2 regions of the Microbacterium xanthum genome follow, and region 2 is predicted to be linked to the other one. Evidence: predicted binding sites of a transcription regulator. Region 2 holds the regulator's gene; the other holds the start of a gene.
What was found. The regulator HspR, encoded in region 2, represses chaperone genes until heat shock. The targets are predictions, from matches to a motif close to AAGTTGAGTCNNNNNGACTCAACTT.
Positions count from the first base shown of each region.

Region 1: RZO50_RS00030 (ATP-dependent Clp protease ATP-binding subunit) is a predicted target of HspR. The motif match lies at 3,324-3,348, and genes of this name have one in related genera.

Region 1 covers NZ_JAWHUE010000001.1:4,960-19,833, forward strand. The annotation lists gene RZO50_RS00020 (ATP-dependent DNA ligase) at 1-283, opposite strand, end outside; gene RZO50_RS00025 (DoxX family protein) at 277-711, opposite strand; gene RZO50_RS00030 (ATP-dependent Clp protease ATP-binding subunit) at 766-3,306, opposite strand; gene RZO50_RS00035 (DUF3817 domain-containing protein) at 3,422-3,877, opposite strand; gene RZO50_RS00040 (class I SAM-dependent methyltransferase) at 3,945-5,048, shown strand; gene RZO50_RS00045 (DoxX family protein) at 5,052-5,441, opposite strand; gene RZO50_RS00050 (ABC transporter ATP-binding protein) at 5,478-6,980, opposite strand; gene RZO50_RS00055 (ABC transporter permease) at 6,977-7,753, opposite strand; gene RZO50_RS00060 (ABC transporter permease) at 7,813-8,799, opposite strand; gene RZO50_RS00065 (ABC transporter substrate-binding protein) at 8,805-10,439, opposite strand; gene RZO50_RS00070 (alpha/beta hydrolase family protein) at 10,576-11,820, shown strand; gene nrdF (class 1b ribonucleoside-diphosphate reductase subunit beta) at 11,902-12,876, opposite strand; gene nrdE (class 1b ribonucleoside-diphosphate reductase subunit alpha) at 12,901-14,874, opposite strand, start outside.
Region 2 covers NZ_JAWHUE010000001.1:1,024,252-1,039,125, forward strand. The annotation lists gene RZO50_RS04925 (LacI family DNA-binding transcriptional regulator) at 1-1,024, opposite strand, end outside; gene RZO50_RS04930 (helix-turn-helix domain-containing protein) at 1,239-1,793, opposite strand; gene RZO50_RS04935 (MarR family winged helix-turn-helix transcriptional regulator) at 1,883-2,434, shown strand; gene RZO50_RS04940 (BCCT family transporter) at 2,591-4,363, shown strand; gene RZO50_RS04945 (MFS transporter) at 4,402-5,808, opposite strand; gene RZO50_RS04950 (cation:proton antiporter regulatory subunit) at 5,894-6,382, shown strand; gene RZO50_RS04955 (cation:proton antiporter) at 6,391-7,572, shown strand; gene dnaK (molecular chaperone DnaK) at 7,715-9,574, shown strand; gene RZO50_RS04965 (nucleotide exchange factor GrpE) at 9,577-10,185, shown strand; gene RZO50_RS04970 (DnaJ C-terminal domain-containing protein) at 10,194-11,204, shown strand; gene RZO50_RS04975 (heat shock protein transcriptional repressor HspR) at 11,303-11,761, shown strand; gene RZO50_RS04980 (DUF998 domain-containing protein) at 11,801-12,868, shown strand; gene RZO50_RS04985 (potassium channel family protein) at 12,932-13,678, shown strand; gene RZO50_RS04990 (AI-2E family transporter) at 13,688-14,800, shown strand; gene RZO50_RS04995 (SHOCT domain-containing protein) at 14,804-14,874, opposite strand, start outside.

The sequences.
Region 1 (14,874 bases), 1.0 Mb from region 2:
CCGACCCGGCCCCCGAGGTCGCGGCCAACCGGTCGAATGCGGCATCCACGTCCAGGACCGTCAGCGCCGAGCGGGCGGCATGCTCGGTACGCGGCCGGGAGAGCGTGCGCCAGCCCACCCCCAGCCGGCCCTGCCTCGGCGAGGCGGTCAGCCAGCCCACGACCGCCCGGAGTTCCCCGATGTCGGCGCGGTCGAGCAGTCCGGCGAGGACGGACACCTTCCGCGAACGCGACCGGGTCGCTCCCAGAGCGTCGGCGGCCTCGACGACCTCGTCGATCAGCATCCGCGCTGCCTTGTCGCCCAGAGCGCCCAGGCCACCAGCAGCGGTTGCAGGAACAGCCTCCCGAGGCGAGCACGGTCGGTCGCCAGACCCGGAGCAGAACGGCCGGTCCGCCACTGGTGGACGTTCCCGGGGAAGACCGCGACGAAGAACGCCGCCACGAACCCGCCGACGCGCGCGCGATCGGCCGGGAAGATGACGAGAGCCGCAGCCGACAGGACTTCGACGGCGCCGGATGCCACCACGATCAGGTCCTTGTCCGTTCGCAGCAGTCGTGTCGCCCAGTCGGGAACGACGATGCGGTATCCGCGGCGACCCCAGGTGAGGTGGGACAGACCTGCGGCAGCCAGCAGCGCGGCCATGCCTGCACGCGCCGCGGTCCGCGCACGCTCACGGCGCGGCTGCGGGATCTCGATCCGGCGGCGTCTCATGTCTCGAGCATGCCCCATCCAGAGCCTGTCGGGGCCGGGACGGGGCACACCCGGTCAGGCGACGAGGGGGGCGACGCGGCGCGCGGAAACGCGAAGTCCTGTGTCGTCGGAGTCGACGGTGATCGTGTCGCCCTCGACGAGGTCGCCGGAGACGAACAGGTCCGCCACGCGGTCCTCGATCTCGCGCTGGATGACGCGCCGCAGCGGACGAGCCCCGTACTCCGGTTCGTGCCCGAGTTCCGCCAGACGCGCGACGGCCGCGTCGGTCACGTCGAACCCGATCTCGCGGCTCGCGAGGCGCGACGACGTCGCCGTCAGCAGCAGACGGACGATCTGCTGCAGGTGCGCGGCCTCGAGCTTGCGGAACAGCACGATGTCGTCGATCCGGTTCAGGAACTCCGGGCGCATCGCCTCGCGAAGCTTGCCCATGACCCGGTCGCGTAGGTCCTTCTCGGAGCCGAATCCGGTCGCGCCGCCCCCGTCTGGCAGGAAGCCGATGGCCCCGCCCCGGGACGCGAGGAATTCGGATCCCAGGTTGGAGGTCATGACGATCACGGCATTGCGGAAGTCGACGGTGCGACCCTGACCGTCGGTCAATCGTCCGTCGTCGAGAACCTGCAGCAGCAGGTTGAAGACGTCCGGGTGGGCCTTTTCGATCTCGTCGAAGAGGACGACCGAGTAGGGGTTCCGCCGCACACGCTCCGTCAGCTCACCCGCATCGTCGAACCCGACGTAGCCGGGAGGGGCGCCGACCAGGCGCGAGACCGTGTGGCGTTCGCCGAACTCGCTCATGTCGAAACGCACGACCGCCCGGTCATCGTCGAACAGTGAGCGCGCGAGCGATGTGGCCAGCTCGGTCTTGCCGACCCCGGTGGGGCCGAGGAAGAGGAAGGAGCCGACCGGTCGCCGGTGGTCGCCCACGCCGGTGCGGTTGCGGCGAATCGCCCGCGCGACGGCGGCGACGGCGTCGTCCTGCCCGATGACACGCTCGTGAAGCTCGTCTTCGAGTGCGCCCAACCGCTCCCGCTCCGACTCGGTCACCCGGTTGACGGGGATCCCGGTCGCACGGCTGACGACAGCGGCGATGTCGGGCTCGTCGACCACCCCGGCCATCTGCCCGCCCGGGGCGGCCGCACGGTCGATCTCGGCCTGCACCTCGGCGATGCGGTCCCGAAGGAGGGACGCCTCCTCGTAGTGCTCGGCGGCGACGGCCGCGTTCTTCTCGGCCTCCAGGGTCGCCCGGCGCTCGACGAGGGCCGTCACGTCGAGCGCCGGCCCCCGCGCGAGTCGACGCCGGGCTCCGGCCTGGTCGATGAGGTCGATGGCTTTGTCGGGCAGCACGCGATCGACGAGGTACCGGTGGCTCAGCTCGACCGCTGCGCGGATGGCCGCGTCGGTGTAGGTGATGCCGTGGTGATCCTCATACGCGGGGGCGACCCCCGCCAGGATTCGAACGGCGTCTTCGACGGAGGGCTCACCGACCCGGACGGGCTGGAAGCGGCGTTCCAGCGCGGGGTCCTTCTCGATGGTGCGGTACTCCTTCAGGGTGGTGGCTCCGACCAGGCGGAGCTCGCCGCGGGCGAGTCGGGGCTTGAGGATGTTGCCCGCGTCCATACCGCCCTCCCCGCCACCGCCGGCTCCGACGACGGTGTGCACCTCGTCGATGAACACGACGAGGTCGTCACGGTGCGCTGCGACTTCGTCCATCGTCCGCGTCAGGCGCTCTTCGAAATCACCGCGGTACCGCGTACCCGCCAGCATGGCGGGCAGGTCGAGGAGGACGACGCGGGTGTCCGCGAGCTGCCCCGGGACCGAGCCGGCCGCGATCGCCTGGGCGATGCCCTCGACGACCGCCGTCTTGCCCACACCCGCTTCGCCCACCAGCACGGGGTTGTTCTTGGTGCGGCGGCTCAGGATCTCGATGGTCTGCTCGATCTCGCCGTCACGCCCGATCACGGGGTCGAGGGCGCCCTCGCGCGCCTGGGCGGTCAGGTCGGTGCCGAACCGATCGAGCATGGGGGTGTGCGAGGGGTCGGTCTCTCCTCCGGGAGCCGTTTCGGGATCACCGGCGACCGTCTCGCGGACTTCCTGGGTGAGGGACTCCGCCGTGACGCCGGCTCGGGAGAGGATCTGTCCCGCCGGGGTGTCCTGCGCCAGGACGAGCGCGAAGAAGAGATGCTCGGGATCGACATAAGTGGACCCCGACGATCGCGCGACCTGGTACGCGTGGAACAGCGCCCGTTGAACCGACGGTGTGATGACGGCCCCGTCCACCGGCGCCGCCGCGGTGGCGGCCGGGAGTCGCTCCTCCGCCGCTCGGACAATGGCGCGCGGATCTGCCCCGACGCGCTCGACGGCGTCCTTCGACGGGGAGCGGTCCACGAGCACGCGCAACACGTGCAACGCATCCAGTTCCTGCTGCCCGCGCTCCAGCGCGTAGCGACCCGCCGCCTGGAGGATGTGCTGCGTCGCGGCACCGAGGAACCGGCTGAGGTCGATCGACCGCTCCGCGCGGGCGCGCTCGCCCGCAAGGTAGCGCGCGAGGAACTCGTCGAAGGCGCTCTGGCCGTCGTCGGGGGTGAAGTCTTCGGGCATTCCCGCTCCTTGCATCAAAGATGAGTCACGTGCGCTCAAGATTAAGAGTTGAGCGATCGCATATCAACTTCAACGTCGACGGGGCGATGCTATTCCGCCGAAGCCCGAGAGATCGTCATTTTCCGCCGGGAGGGCCGAGGATCAGCAGCACCACGAAAATCACGGCGACCGCGGCGACCAGCAGCAGAGCGAGCACCCACGGGCGCCGCAGGAACCACCGCATCAGGGGGTCGTACCACCGGTCGGCCTCCGGGCCCGGGTCCAGCCGCCAGGGCCCCTCCAGTCGCCCCGATCGGTGCAACCAGATCTCGGTGGGGACGGTCGCGTACGGGATCACCGCGCTGACGACGGCCACCGCCGTCGGCCCGAACGCCCACCGCTGGTTCATCGCCACCAGCAGCGCCGTGGCCCCGTAGGAGAGAAAGACGAACCCGTGGATCCCGCCCCCGATCGTCACCGCGATCGACAGGTCGAGGGTCGCTCGGAGGATCAGCCCGGCGATGAGCAGCGTCCACGAGACGACCTCGGCGAAGGCGAGGATGCGGAAGAGCGATAGCGGAGTGCGGAACACGGGTCCTCCAGTCGGGTCGCCCCCAGCCTAAGCGGGAGGAGGGGGCCGCACGGGCTACCGTGGGACGGTGCACCCCGAGCTCGACCGCCTTCGACGGCGTCCCGATGTGGAGGCGCCCGGATTGCTCGCGGTCGACGCCGCGGACCGGCTGATCCTCGACGCGTCCCTGGACGCACGCCGCACCGCCGGGGCTGGTCAGCTGTGCGTGATCGACGACGCGTACGGCGCCCTGACAGTCGGATCAGCACTCGCCGGGGCGGAGCAGATTCGCGTGCATCAGGATGCGGTGACCGGGGAGCGCTCCCTCGCCGCCAACGCCGCCGAGCTCGCACCGTCGGCCTCGTACCGCTCCCTCTCCCTCTCGCGCGAGCTGGTCCACGGCGCGACGGTGGTCCTGCTGCGCCTGCCCCGCTCGCTGGAACGACTGAACGACCTCGCGGGGATCATCGCCGCATACGCCGACCCGGATGTCACCGTGTTCGCCGGCGGGCGCATCAAGCACATGAGCGTCGCGATGAACGACGTGCTCTCTCGCCGATTCGCCCGGCTGGACATCACGCACGCCCGCCAGAAGTCGCGCGTCCTCATCGCACGGGCGCCTCGCGACGGCGCCGACCCCTCACCGCGACGCGCGCTGCACGATGGGTTGACCGTCTGCGCCTACGGCGGCGCCTTCGCCGGAGCCTCGATCGACGTCGGGACGCGCCTGCTGTTGTCCCACCTCCCGACGCCGCGGGAGACTCCGGCCATCGACATGGCGTGCGGGACCGGCATCGTCGCCGCCACCTGGGCGAACCGTTTCCCGGAAGCCCGCGTCATCGCGAGCGACCAATCGGCCGTCGCGGTCGCCTCGGCCTGGGAGACGGCGGCCGCCAACGGCGTCGCCGACCGGGTCCAGGTGATGCGCGACGACATGCTCGGTTCGCAGCCGGATGCGTCGGCGGACCTGATCGCGCTCAATCCACCGTTTCACTCCGGCGCGGCCGTGACCGATCGGATCGCGCCGAGGATGTTCGCCGACGCAGCCCGTGTGCTCATGCCGGGCGGCGAGCTGTGGACCGTGTGGAATTCCCACCTGGGCTATCGGGCCGCACTCGAACGCACGGTAGGGCCGACCCGCCAGGTGGCGCGCAACGCCAAGTTCACGCTCACCGCGTCGACGCGTCGCTGACGCTCACCGCCGCGGGTCGCGCGTGCACCACAGGGCCCAGCACACCAGCACGGGCTGGAAGAACAGCCTCGCAAGGCGCTTGGCATCGGTGTCCAGACCGAAGCCGTCACGGCCGCGGGTGAACTGCTCGACGTTGCCGGGGAAGATCGCCGCGAAGAATGCCGCGAGAAGAGCTCCCACCCGTCGTCGCGAACCCGGGAGCGCCACCAGAGCCGTCCCGAACATGACCTCGACGACGCCGGAGGCCACGACGACGGCGTCCTTGTCGAGCCCGGTCTTCTCGACCGCGAAGTCGGGGACCTGCGCCTGAAACTCCTTTCGCGCCCAGAAGAGGTGACTGATGCCCGCGAACACCATCGCGGAGGCCAGAAGCCAGCGGGAGAAGGTCCTCATGCTCCGATGCAACCATGCCGCTGCGGACCGCGGCGGTCACATCGGCGGCGCGGCGGCGATCAGTTCGCCGGTGAACGGATCCTTCGGCGCGGCGAGCACCGCCTCAGTGTCACCGTGTTCGACGACGCGTCCCGCCTTCATGACGACGATCCGGTCACTGACCCGTCGGATCACAGCCAGGTCGTGCGAGATGAAGACCATGGCCAGCCCCTCCCGTCGCTGCAACCCGATGAGCAGATCGAGGATGTCTCGCTGGGTGGTCACGTCCAGGGCCGACACCGGCTCGTCGCAGACGAGCAGTCGCGGTCGAGCAGCCAGCGCACGAGCAATGGCCACACGCTGACGCTGCCCGCCGGACAGCGCCGCCGGTCGACGGTGCAGCACCTCCGCACCGAGTCCGACATCGGCGACGAGCTCTTCCGGTGAGCGACCCGATGTCCCGGCCGCCGTTCGAAGGATGCGCTCCACCCGCCACCGCGGATCGAAGGAGCCGAGCGGGTCCTGCGGGATGAGCCGGATCCGGCCCGCGAGACTCGTGCGGACCTCTCCCCCGTCGGGCCGTTCGGCTCCGACCAGGATCCGAGCGAGGGTGGATTTCCCGGATCCCGATTCTCCGACCACCCCCACGACCTCGTTCGCGCGCACCGCGAGGTCCACATCCGCCAGGGCCGACATTTCTCCACCGGTCGGGAGGCGATATCGCCGCGTCAAGGCGGTTCCGGACAGGACGCTCGGTCCGGCATCGACCCGACCCGATGAGGGCTTCGCTCCGCGCGGCACGGCATCCCGCAGCGCGCGCGTGACGGCGTGTCGCGGTGCCCGCCAGACGTCATCGACCGTTCCCACCTCGACGACCCGCCCCGCATCGAGTACGACGACACGGTCGGCGACCCGACGCACCGCGTCGAGGTCGTGGGTGATCAGCAAGATCCCCTGTCCCTCGTCGCGCAACCGCGCCAGCAGCGCCAGGACGCGGGCGGCGACGGTGGCATCCAGCGCCGTGGTCGGCTCGTCGGCGATGAGCAGCTCGGCGCCTCCCGCGAGGGCGGAGGCGATGAGCACCCGCTGCCGCATGCCGCCGGACAACGCCTCCGACCGTTGCCCCAGCCGGGCGCGGGCATCGGGCAGCTCGGCCTGCTCGAGCGCCTTCACAACGCGGTCTCGCCGCTCCCGCCGCGGCACACCGTTCACCGCCAGGACTTCCGCGACCTCCGCCTCCACCGTGCGCAGCGGATCGAGCGACTGGAGCGCATCCTGCAGCACCAGCGCGACCCCGCCGCCGCGCAGCGCACGCCATCGCCGCGCCGTCGCCCGCCGCATGTCCTGACCGTGGACGTCCAGCACCCTCGCCGAGACCTGCGCGCCCGGTTCGACCTGCGTGAGCCCGAGGAGCGTCCGCGCGAGAACGGATTTTCCCGCCCCCGAAGGCCCGACGATCGCGACACACTCCCCCGCGCCGACGGCGAGGTCCACATCGTCGAGCACCACTCCGGATCCCGGCATCGCCACCCGCAAGCCGGCCACCTCGAGGACGCTCATCGCTCGCCCCCGCTCGACAGCCGGCGCCCCACCACCGTGAGCACCAGCGCGGTGACGACGATCGCGAGCCCCGGGAACACGGTCATCCACCACGCCGAGGTGATGTACACGCGTCCCGCGTTGAGCATGGCGCCCCACTCGGGCGAGGGCGGCACCGCTCCCAGACCGAGGAAGCTCAGGGCGGAGACCCACACGATCGCCTGCGCGACGCCGACCGCCGCGATCGAAGCGAGCGGTGCGAGTGCATTGGGGAGGATGTGCCGTGTGAAGACCGTGCGGGCGGATGCGCCCTCGAGCCGCGCGAACCCGACGTAGTCGCTGCGGACGACCGTGCGTACGCGAGCCCGCAGCACACGCGCGTAGCCCGGCGCGGTCGCGGCGCCGATCGCGATCACGGAAGCGGCCACCCCGGGTCCGATGATCGCGACGAGCAGGAGCGCCATGACGAGGGTCGGCAGGGCGAAGAGGACCTCGATGATGCGGCCCAGCGCCGCATCGAGCCGGTCCGGACCGAGTCCGGCCGCGAAGCCGAGCACGAGGCCCGCCCCCACGCCGATCGCCGTGGCCGCCAGCCCGACTCCCGCCGACGCGGCAGCCCCGTGGACCACACGCGTGTAGATGTCGCGTCCCGACTCGTCCGTCCCGAACGGATGACCCCAGCGCGGCGAGAGGAAGGCCTCCGTGGGCTGGATGGCGAGGGGGTCGCCCGGTGCGAGCAGTGCCGGCCACAAGACCGCCACCATGATCAGGCCCAAGACACCCGCCGCAACCATGCCCCCTCCCCCGAGTCGGGTTCGCAGCGCCGTCGCCCCGACACGCGGCGCGGGCGCCATCACGAACCGACCGCCACGTCGGGGGCCCGCAGGAGCCGCGGATGACGGCCGCGCAGGCGAGGATCGATCACGAGTTCGAGCGCGTCGGTGATGATCACGACGGCGACGTAGAGGAGCGCGACGACCACGACGGCACCGATCACGAGCGGCACGTCCCGCTGCATCGCCCCGTCCAACAGGAGGCGGCCCAGGCCCGGGCGTGCGAAGAGCGACTCGACCACGACCGCACCGGAGATCAGGCTGCCGAATGCCCAGCCCGACAGGGCCAGCGCGGGCAGCACGGCGTGGCGGAGGGTGTGACGCAGACGAAGCCGGATCTCCGATGCCCCCCGCGCGCGCACCGTCGTGGCGAAGGGCGCCCGGTCGGCCTCCTCGAGCGATTCTCGGAGGACGAGCGAAAGGAACCCCGCGATCGGGATCGCCAGGGTCACCACCGGCAACACGAGCCCCGCCGGGTCCAGACCGGCGCTGGTCGCCGGCAGCACCCCCCACCCCGCGGCGAAGACGAGGATCAGCACCGCGCCGAGCCAGAACTGCGGGGTGACCGTCGCGATCACCTCCACGCCGCGCAGCAGACCACCCAGCGGCCGTGCGGCACGACCGCGCGCGGACGCGACGATCACGACGCCGACCACCGCCAGCGCCCACGCCAGGAGCAGGGAGAAGAACGCGAGGACAAGGGTGGCAGGCAGCTGCGCGGCGACGAGGTCGAGGACCGGCTGCCGCCTCGCGTACGAGTCGCCCAGCTGAAGAGTCGCGATACGCCAGAGCTGCGACAGGTACTGGACCACGAGCGGCCGATCCAGCCCGTACGCCTCGCGGGCACGGTCGGTCGCCTCTTCGCCGGCCTGCGAGCCGGGGCCGCCCAGGATCGCCTCGAGCGGGTCGCCCGTGGCTCGCAGCGCGAAGAAGACGATCGTCGCGACCAGCCAGACGACCAGGATCGCCCGCGCCAGTCGCGCTCCGACCCAGCGGACGACCCTCACCCGATTCAACCCACCAGGCGGGCGTCGATGAAGGAGGGCGTGGCGACGGTGCCGAGGACGGCGACATCGGTCACGCCTCGGGTGAGGAAATGGTTCTGCTGGTCGTAGAGGGGCAGGATCGCGTAGGACTCCAGGACGATGCGCTGCGCCTCGTCGTAGAGCGCGGCACGCTGCTGCTCATCGATCGTCGCGGACGCCTCATCGAGAAGGGCGTCCAGCGCCGGGTCCGACAGCTGCGCGTGGTTGGCGAAGTAGCCCGAGGGCGCCGGCACGATCCCGTCCGAGTGGTAAAGGATGCGCAGCACGTCCGGACCGACCTTCGTATACGGCGCACTGACGACCTCGTACTCGTCGGCGGCGAGGGTGGCGTACCAGGTGGACAGATCGGTCGGGTCCAGCACGACCTCGAACCCTACTGCGGCGGCGTTCGCCTGGATCTGCTCGAACAGCGACTGCTCCGCCGCAACAGACTGGTTCGTACTGACCGGGAAGCGCACGGTGAGGCGTTCACCGCCCTTAGTGCGCACGCCGTCGTCGTCGCGCCCGGTCCACCCGGCATCATCGAGCAGACCTTCGGCGCGGTCGACGTCGGTGACGAACAGCTCCGGGACCGACACGGCGGTCGCCTCGGTGCTGGCAAGAGGTGAGTACGACCGGGTGACGGTTCCGAGGTAGAGCGTCTCGATCCCGGGTTCGGGGTCGGCCGCGCGGATGAACGCCTCTCGGACGAGGGGGTCGTCGAAGGGCGCATGCCCGGCGTTCAGTTCGAGTCGGTTGACCGATCCCGGGCGCGGCGCGTCGATGTGGTCGATCTCGTCCGATGACTGCGCGGCCGCGATCGCATCCGGCTGGGGGTTGTCGATGACGTGCACCTCGCCCGAGGTGAGGGCGGCCTGCCGCGTGGCCGCATCGGGGATGAATCGCCACTCGATCGCGTCGAGATGAGCGACCCCATCGTGCTGCGCGTCGGGCGCGGGGGTCCGGTAGTCGTCGTTGCGCACGAAACGGATGTGATCCTGCACCACCCACTCGTCCACGACGAAGGGCCCCGTCCCGATCGGGGCGAGGCAGTTCTCCTCCTGCCCGCGTGCCATCCCGGCGGGTGACTGCATCGCGGTCCACTGCTGACTCAGCGACTCCAACAAGGCCGAATCGGGCTCCGAGAGGTGCAGCCGCACCACATCATCGGCGACCACTTCGACCTCGACGACCTTCTGCACCGCCAGGTACCCCGTGGATGACCCCGTGTCGGGATCCTGAAGGTGTTCGATGTTCGCCTTGACCGCCGCGGCATCGAAGGGCGTGCCGTCGGTGAAGGTCAGGTCTTGCTGCAGAACGAAGTCCCACGCGAGTCCGTCCTCGCTCACGCTCCACTCCGCAGCGAGCCAGGGCTGGATCTGGCCGGTCGCATCCCTGCCGACGAGCGGTTCGAGGTACTGCGTGGACACCAGCGCTTGCGGGTAGTTCCCGCCGACGTGCGGATCCAGGCAGGTCGGCTCGGCATCCCCGGAGGCGTACACCAGCGTGCCCCCCTCCTGGCTCTCGACGGATTCGGCGTCCCCCGCGGCGCAGGAGGTGATCACCAGTCCGACAGCGAGAAGGAGCGGCACGGTGCTGGACAGACGGGCGCGAACGGACATCGTTCCCTTTCCGGGAGGCTTATTTATGGATGCGATCCAATAATAGACACTGTTCGAACGGTGGGGATTCACCCCCTTGCCCCCACCGGCGCGGGGTGGTTTCCTGGCGGCGTCCACCGACGACGAGGGGGCCGCGATGGGGAATCCGTCGGCGCATACAGAGGGACCGTTCGTTTCGCCCTTCGCAGGCGACTTCGCCGCAGACCCCGGCTTCGACTTCGACGTGCGCCTCGCGGTCGGGCATGCCGCGCACGGAGGCGCGGATCCCGGTGAGGTGCTCTCGGCCGTGAGGACGGTGCCCGCCGGCGACACGTCCGGGTGGTTCGACGCGTGGCGCACTCTCGGCGAGCGCGTGCTCGCCGCGGCCGACGACGCCGACGCGGCCGGTCATATCCAGACCGCCGCCGCCCGCTACCTCCGGGCAGCGAACTACCTCGGTTTCGCGGTGTCGTCAGCGGCGGCGCTGCCCGACGTCGACCCCCTGGTGACCACCTTCCACGCGCACCGTCGCGCGTGGACGTCGTTCGTGGCGCGATGCGGCCACCCGACCCGCAGCGTGTCGGTACCCCACGGCACCGTTCCTCTGCCCGGGGTGCTGTTCCTGCCCTCCGGAGCGGGCCCCCATCGCACTGTGGTGTTGAACAACGGCAGCGACGAAGCGATCAGCCGACTGTGGACCGACCTCGCACGCCCGGCGCTGGCGCGCGATTGGGCGGTGTTCGTCTTCGACGGACCGGGCCAGCAGTCGCAGCTGTTCGAACACGGGGTGCCCTTTCGCCCCGACTGGGAGCAAGTCCTGCACCCGGTGGTGGATGTTCTCAGCGCCCGAGAGGACGTGGACGCCTCCCGCCTGGCTGTCTGGGGAGTCAGCCAAGCCGGCTATTGGGTGCCGCGCGCTCTCACCGCGGAGCATCGGTTCGCGGCGGCGGCCGTCGACCCCGGCGTCGTCGACGTCTCGGCGAGCTGGATCGCCCACCTCCCGTCGGAACTGGTCGCACTCCTGGACCGGGGCGAGACAGCCGCGTTCGATGCAGCGCTGCGAGAGGGAGTCGATCCGGATTCCGCAGAAGCCGCCATGATGCGGTTCCGCTCGCGCCCGTACGGCGTCGGTGAGAGCTTCGGCGAGGCGTTCCGCGCGGTACGCGCCTACCGGCTGACCTCGGACGACGCCGCTCGCATCCGGACGCCGCTGCTGATCGCCGATCCCGACGGGGAGCAGTTCTGGCCGGGCCAGTCGCGCGCGCTCGCCGCGATGACATCCGGGGTGGCCACCCTCGCGCACTTCCCCGCGTCCGAAGGCGCCGGCCTGCACTGTGAGCCCCTGGCCCGACTCCGTGTCGCCGAGGCGGTTCTCGACTGGTTCGACGACACCGTGGGCTGAGCGCCCGCGGACGGACTCTCCGCACGGCGGAGGGGCCGGCGCATCGTCTGCGCCGACCCCTCCGCCATCAGGATCCAGAGATCAGAAGTCCCAGTCCTCGTCCTCGGTCGCCTCGGCCTTGCCGATGACGTACGACGAGCCCGACCCCGAGAAGAAGTCGTGGTTCTCGTCGGCGTTCGGCGAGAGAGCCGAGAGGATGGCCGCGCTCACGTCGGTGACGCTCGAGGGGAACATCGCCTCGTAGCCGAGGTTCATCAGCGCCTTGTTGGCGTTGTAATGCAGGAACTTCTTGACGTCTTCGGTCAGACCGACACCGTCGTAGAGATCCTGCGTGTACTGCACTTCGTTGTCGTAGAGCTCGTACAGCAGCGAGAACGTGTAGTCCTTGATGTCCTGACGGGTGGCCTCGTCGACCTTCTCGAGCCCCTTCTGGAACTTGTAGCCGATGTAGTAGCCGTGGACGGCCTCGTCGCGGATGATGAGGCGGATGAGATCCGCGGTGTTGGTGAGCTTCGCGCGGCTCGACCAGTGCATCGGCAGGTAGAAGCCCGAATAGAACAGGAACGACTCCAGCAGGGTCGAGGCGACCTTGCGCTTGAGCGGCTCGTCGCCCCGGTAGTACTCCATGACGATCTGAGCCTTCTTCTGAAGGTTCGGGTTCTCGATCGACCAGCGGAACGCCTCGTCGATCTCCTTCGTCGAGCACAGCGTCGAGAAGATCGACGAGTAGCTCTTGGCGTGCACCGATTCCATGAACGCGATGTTCGTGTAGACCGCTTCCTCGTGGGGCGTGATCGCATCCGGAATCAGCGACACCGCACCGACGGTGCCCTGGATGGTGTCGAGCAGGGTGAGCCCGGTGAACACGCGCATCGTGAGCGTCTGTTCCTCCGGGGTGAGGGTGTTCCACGACTGGATGTCGTTGGACAGCGGCACCTTCTCGGGCAGCCAGAAGTTGTTCACGAGGCGGTTCCACACCTCGAGGTCTTTGTCGTCCTGGATGCGGTTCCAGTTGATCGCCTGGACCTGATCCAGGAGCTGCAGCTTCTCAGCCATGGTTCCTTCTTCTCGGGTGATTCGTCACAACATGCAGGAGACGCACTCGGACATGTCGGTGCCCTCGAGGGCGAGCTGACGCAGGCGGATGTAGTAGATCGTCTTGATCCCCTTGCGCCACGCGTAGATCTGGGCCTTGTTGATGTCACGGGTGGTGACGGTGTCCTTGAAGAACAGCGTCAGCGACAGGCCCTGGTCCACGTGCTGGGTCGCGGCGGCATAGGTGTCGATGACCTTCTCGTAGCCGATCTCGTACGCGTCCTGGTAATACTCCAGGTTGTCGTTGGTCATGAACGGCGCGGGGTAGTAGACCCGACCGAGCTTGCCCTCCTTGCGGATCTCGATCTTCGACGCGATCGGGTGGATCGAGGACGTCGAGTTGTTGATGTACGAGATCGAACCGGTCGGCGGGACGGCCTGCAGGTTCTGGTTGTAGATGCCGTGCTCCATGACGCTGGCCTTCAGCGCACGCCAGTCGTCCTGGGTCGGGATCGACATCCCCGCGAACAGCTCCTTGACCTTCTCGGTCTGCGGAGCCCACTCCTGCTCGGTGTACTTGTCGAAGAACTCCCCCGAGGCGTATGTCGAGTCGCGGAATCCGTCGAAGGTCGTCCCCCGCTCCCGGGCGATCGCGTTCGATGCGCTGAGGGCGTGAAACAGCACCGTGTAGAAGTAGATGTTCGTGAAGTCCAGGCCCTCTTCGGAGCCGTAGTGGATGTGCTCTCGAGCAAGGTAGCCGTGCAGGTTCATCTGGCCGAGACCGATCGCATGCGAGCGGTCATTGCCGTCCTCGATCGAACGCACCGAGCGGATGTGGCTCTGGTCGCTGACGGCCGTCAGCGCACGGATCGCGGTGTCGACGGTCTTCCCCAGATCTCCCCCGTCCATGGCCAGGGCGATGTTCATCGACCCGAGGTTGCACGAGATGTCCTTGCCGATCTGGTCGTAGGACAGATCGTCGTTGTAGGTGGTCGGGGTGTTGACCTGCAGGATCTCCGAGCACAGGTTGGACATGTTGATCCGACCCTTGATCGGGTTGGCCTTGTTCACCGTGTCTTCGAACATGATGTACGGGTAGCCGGACTCGAACTGGATCTCGGCGATCGTCTGGAAGAACTCCCGCGCGTTGATCTTGGTCTTCTTGATGCGCGGATCGTCGACCATCTCGCGGTACTTCTCAGTGACGGAGATGTCGCCGAAGGGCACGCCGTAGACACGCTCGACGTCGTACGGCGAGAAGAGGTACATGTCTTCGCCGTTCTTGGCCAGCTCGAAGGTGATGTCGGGCACCACGACACCGAGGGAGAGGGTCTTGATGCGGATCTTCTCGTCGGCGTTCTCGCGCTTGGTGTCGAGGAACCGCATGATGTCGGGGTGGTGCGCGTTGAGGTAGACCGCGCCGGCCCCCTGACGGGCGCCGAGCTGGTTGGCGTAGCTGAAGCTGTCTTCGAGCAGCTTCATGACGGGGATGATGCCGCTGGACTGGTTCTCGATCTGCTTGATCGGCGCACCTGCTTCACGGATGTTCGACAGAAGCAGCGCCACGCCGCCGCCGCGCTTGGACAGCTGCAGGGCGGAGTTGATGCCACGGGCGATCGACTCCATGTTGTCTTCGATACGCAGCAGGAAGCAGGAGACGAGCTCCCCACGCTGCGCCTTGCCGGTGTTCAGGAACGTGGGCGTGGCCGGCTGGAAGCGACCCGCGATGATCTCCTCCACGAGTTCGACGGCCAGCTTCTGGTCGCCGTCGGCGAGTCCGAGCGCGGTCATCACGACGCGATCCTCGAAACGCTCGAGGTATCGCTTGCCATCGAAGGTCTTCAGCGTGTAGCTGGTGTAGTACTTGAAGGCACCCAGGAAGGTCGAGAAGCGGAACTTGCGCTCGTACGCGAGGTCGTTGAGCTTCTGGATGAACTCGAACGGGTACTTCTCGAGGACCGAGCCCTCGTAGTACTCCTTGTCGACCAGGTAGTCCAGGCGCTCCTTGAGCGAGTGGAA
Region 2 (14,874 bases):
GGACGAGCTCGACGGGGAACACGTGGTGACGGGTGGTGGTGCCGGGGCGGGCGTCGACGCTTCCGGTCAGGAGATCGAGCGCGAGGTCGGCCATCTCGCCCACCGGCTGACGCGCCGAGGTCAGGGCCGGCCAGGAGTATTCCCCCGCGCGGGTGCCGTCGAAGCTCACCAGCGGGCAGTCCCGTGGAATGTCGATGCCGCCCTCGAGCAGGGCGCGGAGCACCCCCACCGCCTGCGCGTCGGAGCTGACGAAGAGCGCGTCGGGGAGCATCCCGGTCTCGAGGAGGCGCCGCGCCGCGCGGTAGCCGCCGGCAGCGCTCCACGCCTCGACGGCGAGGGGGCCCTCGCTCGCCTCGTGCGCGGCGAGGGCTTCCCGCCAGCCGACGACGCGCGGATCGGGGCTGGCGAGACCATCTGGGCCGATCACCAAGCCGATGCGGCGGCGATCATGCATCTGTATGAGATGGGAGACCGCGGCGTGCGCGCCGGCGGCGGCATCCGGGCCGATCGTGTGCCGCCCGGGCACCGGACCCGCGCAGTCCAGAAGCACGGTCGGTGGATCGCGCGGATCCAGGGGAACCCGGTCGCGCCATCGGTCACCCGAGCTCATGAGGAGCAGGCCGTCGACTTGCCGGTCGGCCAGTTCGGCGACGAGGCGATGCTCGGTGTCGGCGTCTCCGTGCGACTCGGCGACGACGAGGTGGTACCCGCGGGCGGAGGCGGCGCGCTCGAGGGACTGCGCAAGCTCGGCGAAGAAGGGATTCAGGGTGTCCTGCAGCACCAGGCCGAGGGTGCGGGTGGTGCCGAGGTTCAGGGCGCGGGCGGTGAAATTGGGGCGGTATCCGAGATCGGCCATCACCGCTCGCACGCGCTCGGCGGTCTCCGGCGCGACCGGGCGCGGCCCGTCGTTCATGACGTAGCTGACCACGGCCGTGCTGACGCCCGCCGCGCGCGCCACGTCTGCGCGGGTCACGCGGCGTGCGCGACCCGCATCGTCGCGCATGTCGTCCGCCGGCGTGGTCATGCACCGCAGTCTACGCGGGTAGACCCCTACCCCGCCACGGCATCGCACCCCGCCCTGCGTCGCCCGCGAAGTCGGAGGATCGCGCGTATGTCGGAGGATTTGGCGGCGATCCTCCGACATACGGCCGAATCTCCGACATCGGGTGGAGGTTCGGGGTGGAGGTGCGGGGTGCAGGTGCGGGCGGAGGTGCGGGGCGGGGGCGGGGATGGGCGGGTCAGGTGGCGGGGGTGCAGCGCGGGTCGTGGGGTCCGAAGCCGTGATGACGGTTGTCGCCGTCGCCGTCGCCGTCGCCGCGCTCGGCTCGACCGGCGCCCGGGTGGCCGAAGCCGTGGCGGCCGAATCGGCGTCGACCGCCGCGTGGGGGAGCGTCGGGGTCGCCGCCGAGCGCGCGGGTCATCGCGTCGAGGTTGCGCATCGTCGTGTCGAAAGCGTCCTGGCCGACCGCATCGACGGCTCGTCTGCGCACGGTGTCGCGGATCTCCTCGAGGCGCAGCCGGGCCGCGCGGCCGTCATCGGTGAGCGCCCACGTGCCCGTGCCGGTGTCGTCGATCCATCCGCGGGCAGCGAGGTGGCGCAGGCGCCGGGTCCGTCCGGGACCGCGGTGCGGTGGACGCGAGGCGTCATCCGGCGAGTCGAGGGCGGTCAGCAGCATCAGGTCGCGACGGTCGACGCCTTCTTCGGCGAAGCGGGTGTCGATCTCGGTGGCCAGAGCGCACTCGAGGGCGTGGAGGCGGCGCACGATCTGGCGTTGGTTCTGTGAAGTGTCCATGGTGACTCCTGTATTACATGTCATGTAGCAAGTAGATGCATGGTGACATGTGTCCTGTCTTCATGTCAAGAGACATGTAAGTTCGAAGGATGTCCGAGCCCCGAGCAGACGACCCCGCTGCCGCCATCGCCGGCGCCCTCGCGCGGCTGCGCGGACGCCGCGTGCCCCGTCCGCCGTGGGAAGGCGGGCGGCATCCGCACGGCAAACCCGGCGTCGGCGAGCGCGGGCGGCCCGAGTGGCCCGGGGCGCGCCCGTTCGGAGGCCCGCACGGTGGGGCGCGTTTCGGCGGACCCGCGCGCGTGCGCATGCTCGACGTGCTCGCCGGTGCGTCCGATCCGCTGAGCGTCAGCGAGCTGGCCGAGCGCATCGGCGTCGACCAGCCACGGGCCTCGCGACTGGTGCAGCAGGGCGTGCAGGCGGGGATGGTCCGTCGCGAGGCCGACCCCGACGACGCTCGGCGCACCCGCATCGCCTTGACCGATGACGGGGCGGCGATCGCCCGCAGCGTCCGCGGCGAGCGTACGGATGCGGTGCGCACGGCCCTCGCGGACTTCACCGACGCCGAGCGGGCGGAGCTCGCGCGGCTGCTCGGCAAGCTCGCCGACGCGTGGCCGGACGCCGAGGGAAACCCACGAGCATAGCGAGCCGCCGCGTCCGGTGGCGACGGCTACCGGTGATTCCGCCTCGGTCGATACCGTGGAGCGGTGAGCGACAACGAGACGAAGAACGAACCCGCCGTCGACCCACCCGGATCCCCGAAGGAGGTCGCCCCCGCCGGGACCGACCCCGCGGAGCGGGTGATCTCCACCCCCACCCTCGCGACCGGCCGCGGCGTGCAACCGTGGGTGTTCTGGCCCGCCGCCGGGGTCGTGCTCGTCTTCAGCGCCTTCGCCATCCTCGCGCCGAGCGCGGCCGAAGCGCTGTTCGCCGGCATCCAGGACACGATCGTGGATGCGTTCAGCTGGTACTACGTGCTGATCGCGGCGATCTTCGTGGCGATCGCGATCATGTTCGGCTTCTCACGCTTCGGTGACATCAAGCTCGGACGGGACGACGACGAACCGGAGTTCTCGGTCGGCGCCTGGTTCTCGCTGCTGTTCGCGGCCGGAATGGGCATCGGCCTGGTCTTCTACGGCGTCAGCGAACCGCTCAGCCACTTCGTCTCCCCGCGGCCCGGCGTCACCGGAGAGGAGCCGGCGCTGGCGCAGGCAGCTCTCACGCAGACCTACCTGCACTGGGGTGTCACGGCCTGGTCGATCTACGTCATCGTCGGACTCAGCCTCGCCTACGCCATCCACCGTCGCGGGCGGCCCATCTCCATCCGCTGGACCCTCGAGCCGGTCCTCGGCAAGAAGCGCGTCGAGGGCCCCTGGGGCCACGCGATCGATGTCGTCGCGCTCGCCGGCACCGTCTTCGGCGTCGCCACCTCCCTCGGCCTCGGCGTGCTCCAGATCAGCGCCGGACTGGATGCGGCCGGGCTTGCCGAGCCGACCGAGGGCCTGCAAGTGCTCATCATCGGCGTCATCACCGTGTGCGTGCTCGCCTCGGTGCTCTCCGGCGTCACGCGCGGCATGAAGTGGCTGTCCTCCACGAACCTCGTGCTGGCCGGCCTTCTGCTGCTCTACATCCTGATCTTCGGTCAGACCGAGTACCTGCTGCGCGAGTGGGTGCAGTCGATCGGCTCCTACATCCAGAACTTCGTCGGACTCTCCTTCACCGTCAGCGCCTTCCAGGGCGAGGCGGGCGAAGCCTGGCAGTCGTCGTGGACGTCGTTCTACTGGGGCTGGTGGATCTCGTGGGCCCCCTTCGTCGGGATCTTCATCGCCCGCGTCTCGCGAGGCCGTACCGTGCGTCAGTTCGTCCTCGGCGTGATCGGTGTGCCGACCTTGCTCGGAATCCTCTGGTTCGCGGTGCTCGGCGGATCGGCGCTGTACCTCGAGATGAACCAGCCGGGTTCGATGACCCTCCCGGACGGCTCGGTCAACATCGAGGGTGCGATCTTCCAGCTGCTGGGGTTCTTCCCCGGCACAACGCTGCTCACGATCGGGGTGATGGTGCTCGTGGCGGTCTTCTTCATCACCTCGAGCGACTCGGGCGCCCTCGTGATGGGCATGATCGCCACCGGCGGCAACCAGGAGCCGGCGAAGTGGATCCGCACCTTCTTCACGCTGGTCACCGCGCTCCTGGCGATTTCGCTGCTGCTCACCGGCGGCCTCACCGCGTTGCAGACGGCGGCGATCACGATCGCCTTGCCCTTCAGCGTCGTGATGCTCCTCATCTGCTGGGCCACGATCGTCGCGTTCCAGCGGGAGCGCCGCGCGTACGACCACGCGCAGCGCGCGGCATTCGTGGAGCGCATCGGCGACTACTACGGCCTCGATGTCGAAGAGCCCGACCAGCGGGGCGTGCGATGGCCGAGGCTCCCCAAATGGATGCACCGCCGCTCGGCTGACGGCGACGGTGACGGGACCGGCAACGGTCGCGGGGAATCGCCCGCGCAGCGCGTCGACCCGTCCGTCACCCAGATCGAGGCGTCCCGCAGCGACGTGGGGGCCCACCCGCCCGAGTGATCACCGCGCCCTGAAGCACCCGCGGAAGCAGGCCGTCGTCAGTCGATGACGGCCTGCTTCGCCTTCACCGGAATCATCAGCGCGAGTCCCACGAGCAGGACGAGCGTGATGCCGAGGATGCCGAGGCGCGTGTCGCCGGAGATCGCGACGAACAGGGCGAACAGCCCCGGTGCCATGAACGACACCGCCCGGCCCGTGGTCGCGTAGAGACCGAAGATCTCCCCCTCGCGCCCCGCCGGGGTGATGCGGGCGAGGAACGACCGGCTCGCCGATTGCACCGGGCCGACGAACGCGGTGAGGATGAGCCCGGCGATCCAGAAGCCGATCTGCGCGGTGCCGATGAACAGCACCACCGTGCCGGTCGCGACCAGACCGATCAACGAGGCCATGATGACGTTCTTCGGGCCGAACCGATCGTCGAGTCGTCCGGCGAGGATCGTCGATGCGCCGGCGACGACGTTGGCGGCGACGGCGAAGTAGAGCACCTCGCTCGAGGAGAAGCGGAACACCTGCGCGGCGATGATCGCGCCGAACGTGAACACCCCCGCGAGGCCGTCGCGGAACACCGCGCTGGCGAGCAGGAACATGAGCACCTGCCGGTTCCCCCGCCAGAGCTTCACGAGGGTGCCCCACAGGACGGCGTAGGAGCGGAAGAAACCGACGCGCACGCGTCGCTGCGCCGCCGGGATCTCCGGCACCTTCAGCAGGACCGGCACGGCGAACACGCCGAACCAGACCGCCGATGCCACGACCGCGATCCGGATGTTCAGGCCGTCGTCGGTGGAGACGCCCAGGACTCCGGCGGATCCGTCGGTTCCGAATCCCTGGATGAACAGCACCAGCAGCAGGAGGAGAAGCACGATGCCGCCGACGTAGCCCATGCCCCAGCCGAAGCCGGAGACCCGGCCCATGTTCTTCCGCGTGGAGACCTGCACGAGCATCGCGTTGTAGTTCACGCCGGCGAACTCGAAGAAGACGTTCCCGACCGCGAGGAGCGTGGCGCCGAGGATGAGATACCCCGGGGTGCCCTCGACGAAGAACATCGCCGCCATCGCCCCCACGACCACGAACGTGTTCACGCCGAGCCAGAACTTGCGTCGCCCGCTGCCGTCCGAACGCTGGCCGAGCACCGGGGCGAGGACGGCGATGAGGATGCCGGCGATCATGAGCGCCAGGCCGACGACGCTGGCGTTGTTCGCCAGCGCGGTGACCAGGGCCGGGTCGTCGGCGTCGCCGCCCGCCGCATCCACGATCGCGGGATCGACGAACAGGCTGCTGGCCAGGTAGGTGCTGAAGACGAAGGTCGTCACCACGGCGTTGAAGGCCGCCGACCCCCAGTCCCACAGCGCCCAGGCCAGGACACCGCGTCGGCGCGGCTCGGTGGGGTGCCCGATCGTCGCGGAGGCGTTCTCGGACTCGGGTGACGGGCTCTCGGGGAGGGGCATGTCGGTCACGGTATGACCTTTCGGTGAACGGCCGGTTCCCCGCGGAGGACCAGCGGGGATGGCCTCATGATGCGAGGATGTGGCCATGCCCGTCAACGTCGAGCGCACCGAACTGCCGGGGATCGGCATCCGCCACGATGTCGAGACCGCGGCGGGCCGGCGCCTGTCCGTGATCACCTTCCGCGACGGCGGCCGCGAGATCGCGGTCGCTGATCCGCACGATCCCGACCGTGCCGAGGTCTCGTTGGAGATCACGGACGACGAGGCGACAGCGCTGTCCGAAGTCCTCGGCGGGTCGCTGATCATGACGCAGCTCGCCGGCCTCCGCGAGCAGGTGTCCGGTCTGTCGACGTCTCAGATCCCGGTGCGCGCGGACTCGCCCTACGCGGGTCGACCGCTCGGCGAGACCCGCGCTCGCACCCTGACCCGATGTTCCATCGTCGCGGTCGTCCGCGCCGGAGGCGTCGTGCCCGCGCCGGGGCCTGCCGACGTGCTCAGCGTCGGCGACGCGCTCGTGGCGATCGGAACGCCGTCGGGTCTGGAGATGCTCGCCCGCATCATCGAGGGAAGCTGAGGGGACCCATGGACCACGGCGCGCTCGTGCTCATCGAGCTCGGCGCGCTGCTCCTGGGAATCGCCCTCCTCGGGCGCCTCGCCGGACGCCTCGGCATCTCCCCGATCCCGCTGATCCTGCTCGGCGGTCTCGCCTTCGGGGAGGGCGGGCTGCTGCCCTTCGGCGCCGGGGAGGAGTTCATCGAGGTGGGCGCCGAGATCGGCGTCGTCCTCCTGCTGCTGATGCTGGGGCTGGAGTACACCGCCGACGAGCTCGTCGGGAGCCTGCGCACGTCGCGTCGCGCCGGGGTGATCGACATGCTGCTCAATGCGCTGCCCGGTGTGGCTGTGGGGCTGTTGCTGGGGTGGGGGCCGATCGCGGCGATCGCCTTGGGCGGCATCACGTGGATCTCGTCATCGGGTGTGGTGGCCAAGCTCCTGCAGGATCTCGGGCGACTCACCAACCGCGAGACCCCGGTGGTGCTGTCGATCCTCGTCATCGAAGACCTCGCGATGGCCTTCTACCTGCCGCTGCTGACCGCACTCCTGCTCGGATTGAGCCTGGGGGCGAGCGTCCTCACGGTCGTCATCGCCATCGCCGCTGTGGCCGTGATCCTCTTCGTCGCCCTGCGTCACGGACACGTCGTGTCGCGTCTGGTGTCGTCCCGCAGCGCCGAGGTGCTGTTGCTCACGGTGCTGGGCGTCACCCTCATCGTCGCGGGCCTTGCCGCTCAGGCGAGCGTGTCCTCGGCGGTCGGGGCGTTCCTCGTCGGCATCGCGATCTCGGGCCCGGTCGCCCGACACGCCCAGCAGATGCTCACGCCGTTGCGGGATCTGTTCGCATCGGTGTTCTTCCTCTTCTTCGGTCTGTCCACCGATCCCGCCGACCTGCTGCCGATGCTCGCGCCCGCCCTGGGTCTGGCCGCGGTCACGATGGCCACCAAGCTCGTCACCGGGTACGTGGCCGCCAAAGGTGCCGGGATCGGCGAGGCCGGACGCTGGCGAGCGGGCTTCGCCCTCATGCCGCGGGGCGAATTCTCGATCGTCATCGCGGGGCTCGCGATCGCGGCCGGCGTGGATCGGTCGCTGGCCGCCCTCGCGACGGCGTACGTGCTCATCACGATCATCGCCGGACCCCTTCTCGCGCGCATTCCGGACGCTCGCGGCTTCACGGCGTGGACGGCGAGGCGGATCACCTCGCGCAAAAGTTGAGTCCATGCATATCAAGTTCATTTGACACGGTCGAGTGCGAGGTTTACGCTTGAGTCATCTCGGCTCAGGTCCCTGAGTCGACCCGGACTTTCCGATGACAAACCGGGCCCGCGACCGCCGGCCCCATCCAGAAGGAGAAGACATGCCCCGTGCTGTTGGAATCGACCTCGGTACGACGAACTCCGTCGTCAGCGTCCTCGAGGGCGGCGAGCCCAAGGTGATCGCGAACGCCGAGGGTTTCCGGACGACCCCCTCGGTCGTCGCCTACACCAAGGACGGCGAGGTGCTCGTCGGTGAAACCGCCAAGCGTCAGGCCGTCACCAACGTCGACCGGACCGTCTCCAGCGTCAAGCGCCACATGGGCACCGACTGGGGCTTCGATGTCGACGGCAAGAAGTGGACGCCGCAGGAGATCTCCGCGCGCATCCTCATGAAGCTCAAGCGCGATGCCGAGGAGTACCTGGGTGACAAGGTGACCGACGCGGTCATCACCGTCCCCGCCTACTTCAACGACGCCGAGCGTCAGGCCACCAAGGAGGCCGGTGAGATCGCGGGCCTGAACGTTCTCCGCATCATCAACGAGCCGACCGCGGCAGCCCTCGCCTACGGCCTCGACAAGGGCCAGGAGGACGAGCTCATCCTGGTCTTCGACCTCGGTGGCGGAACCTTCGACGTGTCGCTGCTCGAGGTGGGCAAGGACGACGACTTCTCGACCATCCAGGTGCGCGCCACCTCCGGCGACAACCGCCTCGGCGGCGACGACTGGGACCAGCGCGTCGTGGACTACCTCATCAAGCAGTTCAAGGAGACCACCGGCGTCGACGTCTCCGGCGACAAGATCGCCCTGCAGCGCCTCAAGGAGGCCGCGGAGCAGGCGAAGAAGGAGCTCTCCAGCTCGTCCTCGACGTCGATCAACCTGCCCTACCTCTCGCTGACCGAGTCCGGTCCGGTGTCGCTGTCCGAGACGCTCTCGCGTGCGAAGTTCGAGGACCTCACCAAGGATCTCCTGGACCGCACCAAGAAGCCCTTCGAGGACGTCATCCGCGAAGCCGGCATCAAGGTCGCCGACATCGCCCACGTGGTTCTCGTCGGTGGATCGACCCGCATGCCCGCCGTTGCCGAGCTGGTCAAGAAGGAGACCGGCAAGGACGCCAACAAGGGCGTGAACCCGGATGAGGTCGTCGCCGTCGGCGCAGCCCTCCAGGCCGGTGTCCTCAAGGGTGAGCGCAAGGACGTGCTGCTCATCGACGTCACCCCGCTGAGCCTCGGCATCGAGACCAAGGGCGGCATCATGACCAAGCTCATCGAGCGCAACACCGCCATCCCCACCAAGCGGAGCGAGACCTTCACCACCGCCGACGACAACCAGCCGTCGGTCGCGATCCAGGTCTTCCAGGGCGAGCGCGAGTTCACCCGCGACAACAAGCCGCTGGGCACGTTCGAGCTGACCGGCATCGCCCCGGCGCCGCGCGGCGTCCCGCAGGTCGAGGTCACCTTCGACATCGACGCCAACGGCATCGTCCACGTCTCCGCCAAGGACAAGGGCACCGGAACCGAGCAGTCCATGACGATCACCGGTGGCTCCTCGCTGCCCAAGGACGACATCGACCGCATGGTGCGCGAGGCCGAGGAGCACGCCGCCGAGGACAAGAAGCGCCGCGAGGCCGCCGAGGTGCGCAACCAGGCCGAGACCACGTCGTACTCGGTCGAGAAGCTCATCTCCGAGAACGGCGACAAGCTTCCCGAAGACGTCAAGACCGAGGTTCAGGCCGACGTCGACGCCCTCAAGTCGGCGCTCGCGGGCGACGACGACGAGGCCGTGAAGACCGCCTTCGACAAGCTGAACCAGAGTCAGCAGAAGCTCGGCGAGGCCATCTACCAGGCCACGCAGAACGAGCAGGCCGCTCCGGACGCCGGGGCGTCCGAGGAGCAGGCTTCGACGGAGTCCGATGAGGACGTCGTCGACGCCGAGGTCATCGACGAGGACGAAGAGAAGAAGTAAGCATGCCCAAGGACTTCGAACAGGGACCCGACGAGGTCCCCGAGAACGAGGTCCCCGGCGACGAGGGGTCGGAGGCGCAGGCCTCCGACCCTCAGCCGGAGGATCCGGCCCTGACCGTGGACGACATCCTCGGTGCCGAGCAGTCGGAGGGCGCCGCCGAGGCGGACGCCGCCGAGGACCAGGTGCTCGCCGACCTCGAGTCCCAGCTGCTGGGCGACCTCAAGCGCCTGCAGGCCGAGTACGCCAACTACCGGCGTCGCACCGAGGAGCAGCGCGAGGTCGAGATCGAGCGCGCCAAGGGTTCGGTCGCCAAGGGACTCCTGCCCGTGATCGACGACCTCGACCGCGCCGAGAAGCACGGCGATCTGAGTGAGGGCACGCCCTTCGCGGCGATCGCCGAGAAGCTGCGCGGCGTCGTCGAGCGGATGGGCATCGAGCCCTACGGCGCGGCCGGTGAGGCCTTCGACCCTCAGCACCACGAGGCGATCTTCCAGGCACCCACCCCGGGAACCGAGACCCCGACGATCCTCGAGGTCGTCGAGGTGGGTTACCGCCTGGGTTCTGTCGAGCTGCGCCCGGCCAAGGTCGTGGTCGCCGTTCCGGCGGAGTAGGAGGACACGTGGCGAGTCAGGACTGGTTCGACAAGGACTTCTACAAGGTCCTCGGCGTCTCGAAGGACGTCAGCGACGCCGATCTGAAGAAGACCTACCGCAAGCTCGCGCGCACCTACCACCCCGACTCGAACCCGGGGGACGCCAAGGCCGAGGCGACCTTCAAGGAGATCAGCGAGGCCTACGCCGTGCTGAGCGATCCTGAGCAGCGCCAGGAGTATGACCAGATCCGGGCCATGGGCTCGGGTGCGCGGTTCACCTCCGGCGGGTCGGGTCAGGGCGGCGGCTTCGAGGACGTCTTCTCGATGTTCGGACAGGGCCGCGGCGGAGGCGGTGGCCGTTTCGACGGCGCCGACTTCGACGACATCTTCTCGATGTTCAATCAGCAGCAGGGCGGACGCGGCACGGGCTTCGGTTCAGGCCGATTCGGGCAGCCTTCCGGCGGGTTCCAGGGATTCGGGGGCCCGACGCGGGGGGCGGATGTCACGGCGCGGACGACCATCGACTTCGTCACGGCCACAAAGGGCGAGACGATCACCCTGCAGGGCGAGGACGGCAAGCCGTTCAAGGTCAAGATCCCGGCCGGCGTGCGCGACGGGCAGAAGATCCGCCTCCGCGGGCGCGGACGCCCCTCGCCGGACGGCGGGGAGACCGGCGACATCGTGGTGCAGGTCAGCGTCCGCGCTCATCCGGTGTTCACCCGTGACGGGTTGAACCTGCGGGTGACCGTCCCGGTGACCTTCACCGAGGCCGCACTCGGCGCCACCATCGAGGTGCCCACCCTCGGGGGAGACCCCGTGCGGCTGCGGGTGGCACCGGGGACTCCGTCAGGTCGCGTGCTGCGGGTCAAAGGCCGCGGCGTGCAGACCCAGAAGGGCACCGGCGACCTCCTCGCCGAGGTGCAGGTGGCCGTCCCGTCGCACCTCGACGACGCGGCACGCGAGGCGCTTGCCGCCTACCAGGCGCTCGAGCCCAGGGAGAACCCCCGCGCGGACCTGATGGCCAAAGCGCGAGGCTAGCGTTTCATCCTCCTCCGCCCGCTCGGCGACCGGCTACTTTTGGAGTCAGACGCCGAGCGGGCGCGGCGCAGGACACGGCATGAAAGCGAGGTGAGGACATGGTCGAACCCGACGAGATCGACGAGGATGCCCCGATCCTCGCCATCGCCGGCGCGGCGGAACTCGCGGGCATGCACCCGCAGACCCTCCGCCAGTACGACCGTCTCGGTCTCGTGGTGCCCGCCCGCACCCAGGGCGGTTCCCGTCGCTACTCCCTGCGGCACGTGGCGCAGTTGCAGGAGGTCGCGCGCATGTCGGCCGAGGGGATGAGCCTGCCGGCGATCGCGCGGATCATCGAACTCGAAGACCGGGTCCGCGAACTGCATCTGCGGGTGCGCGACCTCGAAGACCGCATGAGGAGCGAGCTCGAGCGTCGCCCCGGCGCGCGCGTCTTCGCCGCCGGGGCGACCGGGGCGGTCATCTCCTTGAGACACGGAACACGCGTGCGCCGCGCCACCGAGGTCGTGCTGTGGCGCCCGCACCGAGTGTCGCCGCCGACGGAAGCTCCCGACGACTGACCCTGCCGCGGGACGTCGCGGCTCGCTAGGGTGTGGCTCGTGAGCGCACCGGCACCGACCAGACGATCCGAGAAGCTGCGTGCTGCGGCACGGCGTGAGTTCGACGGAACGACCGAGCGGTCGCTCGAATCGCTCTCTCTGAGCGCCGGAGTCGTGGCGTTCGTCGTCGTCGCCCTCGTGACCCTGCCGGTCTTCCGCCTCGAGGCGGCACCCATCGCGGGCCCCGACTCCATCGGACAGTTCGTCGCGGTCGCCTCGGCCACGGTCGCCCTCGTCGCCTTCGGAGCCGGGCGCTACCTGATGCGGCTGAGCGGGCACGGTGCACGGTTGCGCGTGCTCGATTACCTCGACATCGCCGCACTCGCTCTCGCGCATGCGATCATCGCGCTGCTGTCGTGGACGCTCGTGGCAAGCATCATGGAGCGCAGTTTCATCGGCGCCGAGGTGTACCCGCTGCCGCTGATCGCGCTCGCCGGAGCGACGGCGTTCGTCACCGCGTACGCCGTCTTCGCCTCGGCCACGCAGATGGACCTGCCGTTGCTGGCGATCATCCTCGCGGTCTTCCTCGTCGAGGGGGTCGTCACCGCGATGCTCACCGCGAGCGACCCGCAGTGGTGGAAGCTCAACCTCAGCGCACTCGGGATGACCGACGATCTGTCCGCCTACGCGTTCAACATCACACTCATCATCGCCGGGTTCATCGTGACGACCCTCGCCCGCTACGTGACCATCGGCATCCCCACCCCGCATCCGCACGGCGCCCGGAACGTGCGTGTCTCCCTGATCGTCGTCGGGGTCTTCCTCGCCTGCGTCGGAGTCTTCCCCGTCGACGAGTTCTTCCTGCTGCACACCGGTGTCGCGTCCGGGATGGCGGTGGCCTTCGGCGTCGTCGTGATCGCGCTGAAGTGGTGGATCCCGGGGATCGCTCGGGCCTTCCTCGCTCTCGGGTGGGTGTTCGCGGGCGTCATCGTGCTGCTGGCGGTGATGTTCGCCACCGGCGCCTACACGTTGACGGCCGTCGAGCTGGTGGCGGGTGTGATGGTGTTCGCGTGGATCATCCTGTTCATCCGGAACGCCGCGGCACTCCAGGCCGACGCCGCGCGCTGAGCCCGCGCGCACCGGCGGCGAGGCTGCGCCGCGCAGCACCGCGGCGCTCGTAGGCTCGATGCCATGACGTTGGATCGGTGGCATCAGCTCACGTACTGGCCGTTGATCGCCGCATCCCTGGCCTTCATCGTCGCCTACTCGTGGCAGGTGATCGCCGACCTCGGCGGCACGGGGTTCTCGCTGGCGCGGGCGGTCATGATCATGACCTGGATCGTCTTCGCCGTCGACTACCTGGTGCAGCTGTCGCTCGCGCGACCGAGAGGGACGTGGTTCCGCCGGCACCTGTTCGACCTGTGCGTGGTCGTGATCCCCGCGTTGCGCCCCCTGCGCCTGCTGAAGGCGCTCACGGTCCTCCACGTGCTGCAGCGCACCGCCGGGGCGGCCCTCCGGGCGCGCATCGCGGTCTACGGCGCCGGTGCCGCGCTGACCCTCATCTGGGTTGCCGCGCTGACGGTCCTCGAGGCCGAGCGCGATGCCCCCGACGCGAACATCACGTCGTTCGGCGATGCCCTGTGGTGGGCGTTCGTGACGATCACCACCGTCGGATACGGCGACTACACCCCCGTGACCGCATGGGGGCGCGTCATCGCGGTGCTGCTCATGACCGGTGGCATCGCCGTGGTCGGTGTCGTCTCGGCCACCTTCGCGTCCTGGGTGCTCGAGAAGGCCGCCGCCGGCGCGGACGACGCCGGCGAACCGGCCACCCGGGGTCAGATCCGTGCCCTCGCGGCGCAGATCGACGACATCGCGGTGCGGCTCGGGCGCCCCGGCGGCGACGCGTCCTCTCCCGATCAACCCCCGAACCCCTAGCCTGGCACCGTGAGACGCTCCGCCCCCGAACCCGCTCCCGCGCCGCCGCCGGCACTGTCGCCGACGCTGCGCATCCTGCTCGGCCTCGCCGCGGTCGTCGTCGTCCTCGTGGGCCTCTCCCTCGGCCGTGAGATCGTGGGCCCCCTGGTGCTCGGGGCGGTGATCGTCATCATCTGCCAGCCGCTCGCTCCCCTGCTGCGACGGAAGGGCTGGCCCCGATGGGCGGCGACGACCTCGGTGATCGTGCTGGGGTACCTGATCCTCGCCGTCCTCGCGCTCATGCTCGCGTTCGCGGGTGTCCAGTTCGGGCGTCTCGTCCAGGACTTCGCGTCCGACCTGCAGCAGACCGCTCTGGCACTGGTCGACTGGCTTCGCGACCTCGGGATCGACGACCAGATCGCGGCCGCCACCGCATCCCTCCTCGCCCCCTCGACATTGCTGTCGATCGCCTCGTCCATCGGGGGCGGCGTCCTCGCCGCGCTCACCGCGTTCTTCTTCGTGTTGGCGTACGTGATCTTCATGGCCGCCGATGCCTCGCGCTACTCGCGTGCCGAGAGCGCCTTCGGCGCCGGGATCCGCCCGACCGTCGACCGCATCGCGTCCTACAACCGCAGTGTCCGGCGCTACTACGTCGTCAATGCCGCGTTCGGTCTGGTCGTCGCCGTCATCGACGGACTCGCGCTGTGGGCGCTGGGGATCCCGGCGCCCCTCGTGTGGGCGATCCTCGCCTTCGTCACCAACTTCGTGCCGAACATCGGCTTCGTCCTCGGGCTCGTGCCGCCCGCGATCCTTGCGCTCGTCGTCGGCGGGTGGCCGATGATGCTCGTCGTGGTCGCCATCTACTGCGTCGTCAACGTCACGCTGCAGGTGCTGATCCAGCCGAAGTTCGTCAGCGACGCCGTGAACCTGTCCCTCACGCTGAGTTTCTTCTCGGTGATCTTCTGGACCTTCATCATCGGTCCCCTCGGCGCGATCCTCTCCATCCCGCTGACGCTCCTCGTGCGAGCGCTCGTCTTGGAGGGTGATCCGGGCACGCACTGGCTGCGGTGGTTGTCGGGCGACCCGGATGCAGCGATCCCCGCCGGTGGGCCACCGACGGGGATCGCGAAGAAGAAGCGCTGACTCTCAGCCGAGGAGCTTGGCCTTTGCGGCGGCGAACTCGGCGTCCGAGAGCACGCCGGCATCCTTCAGGGCGG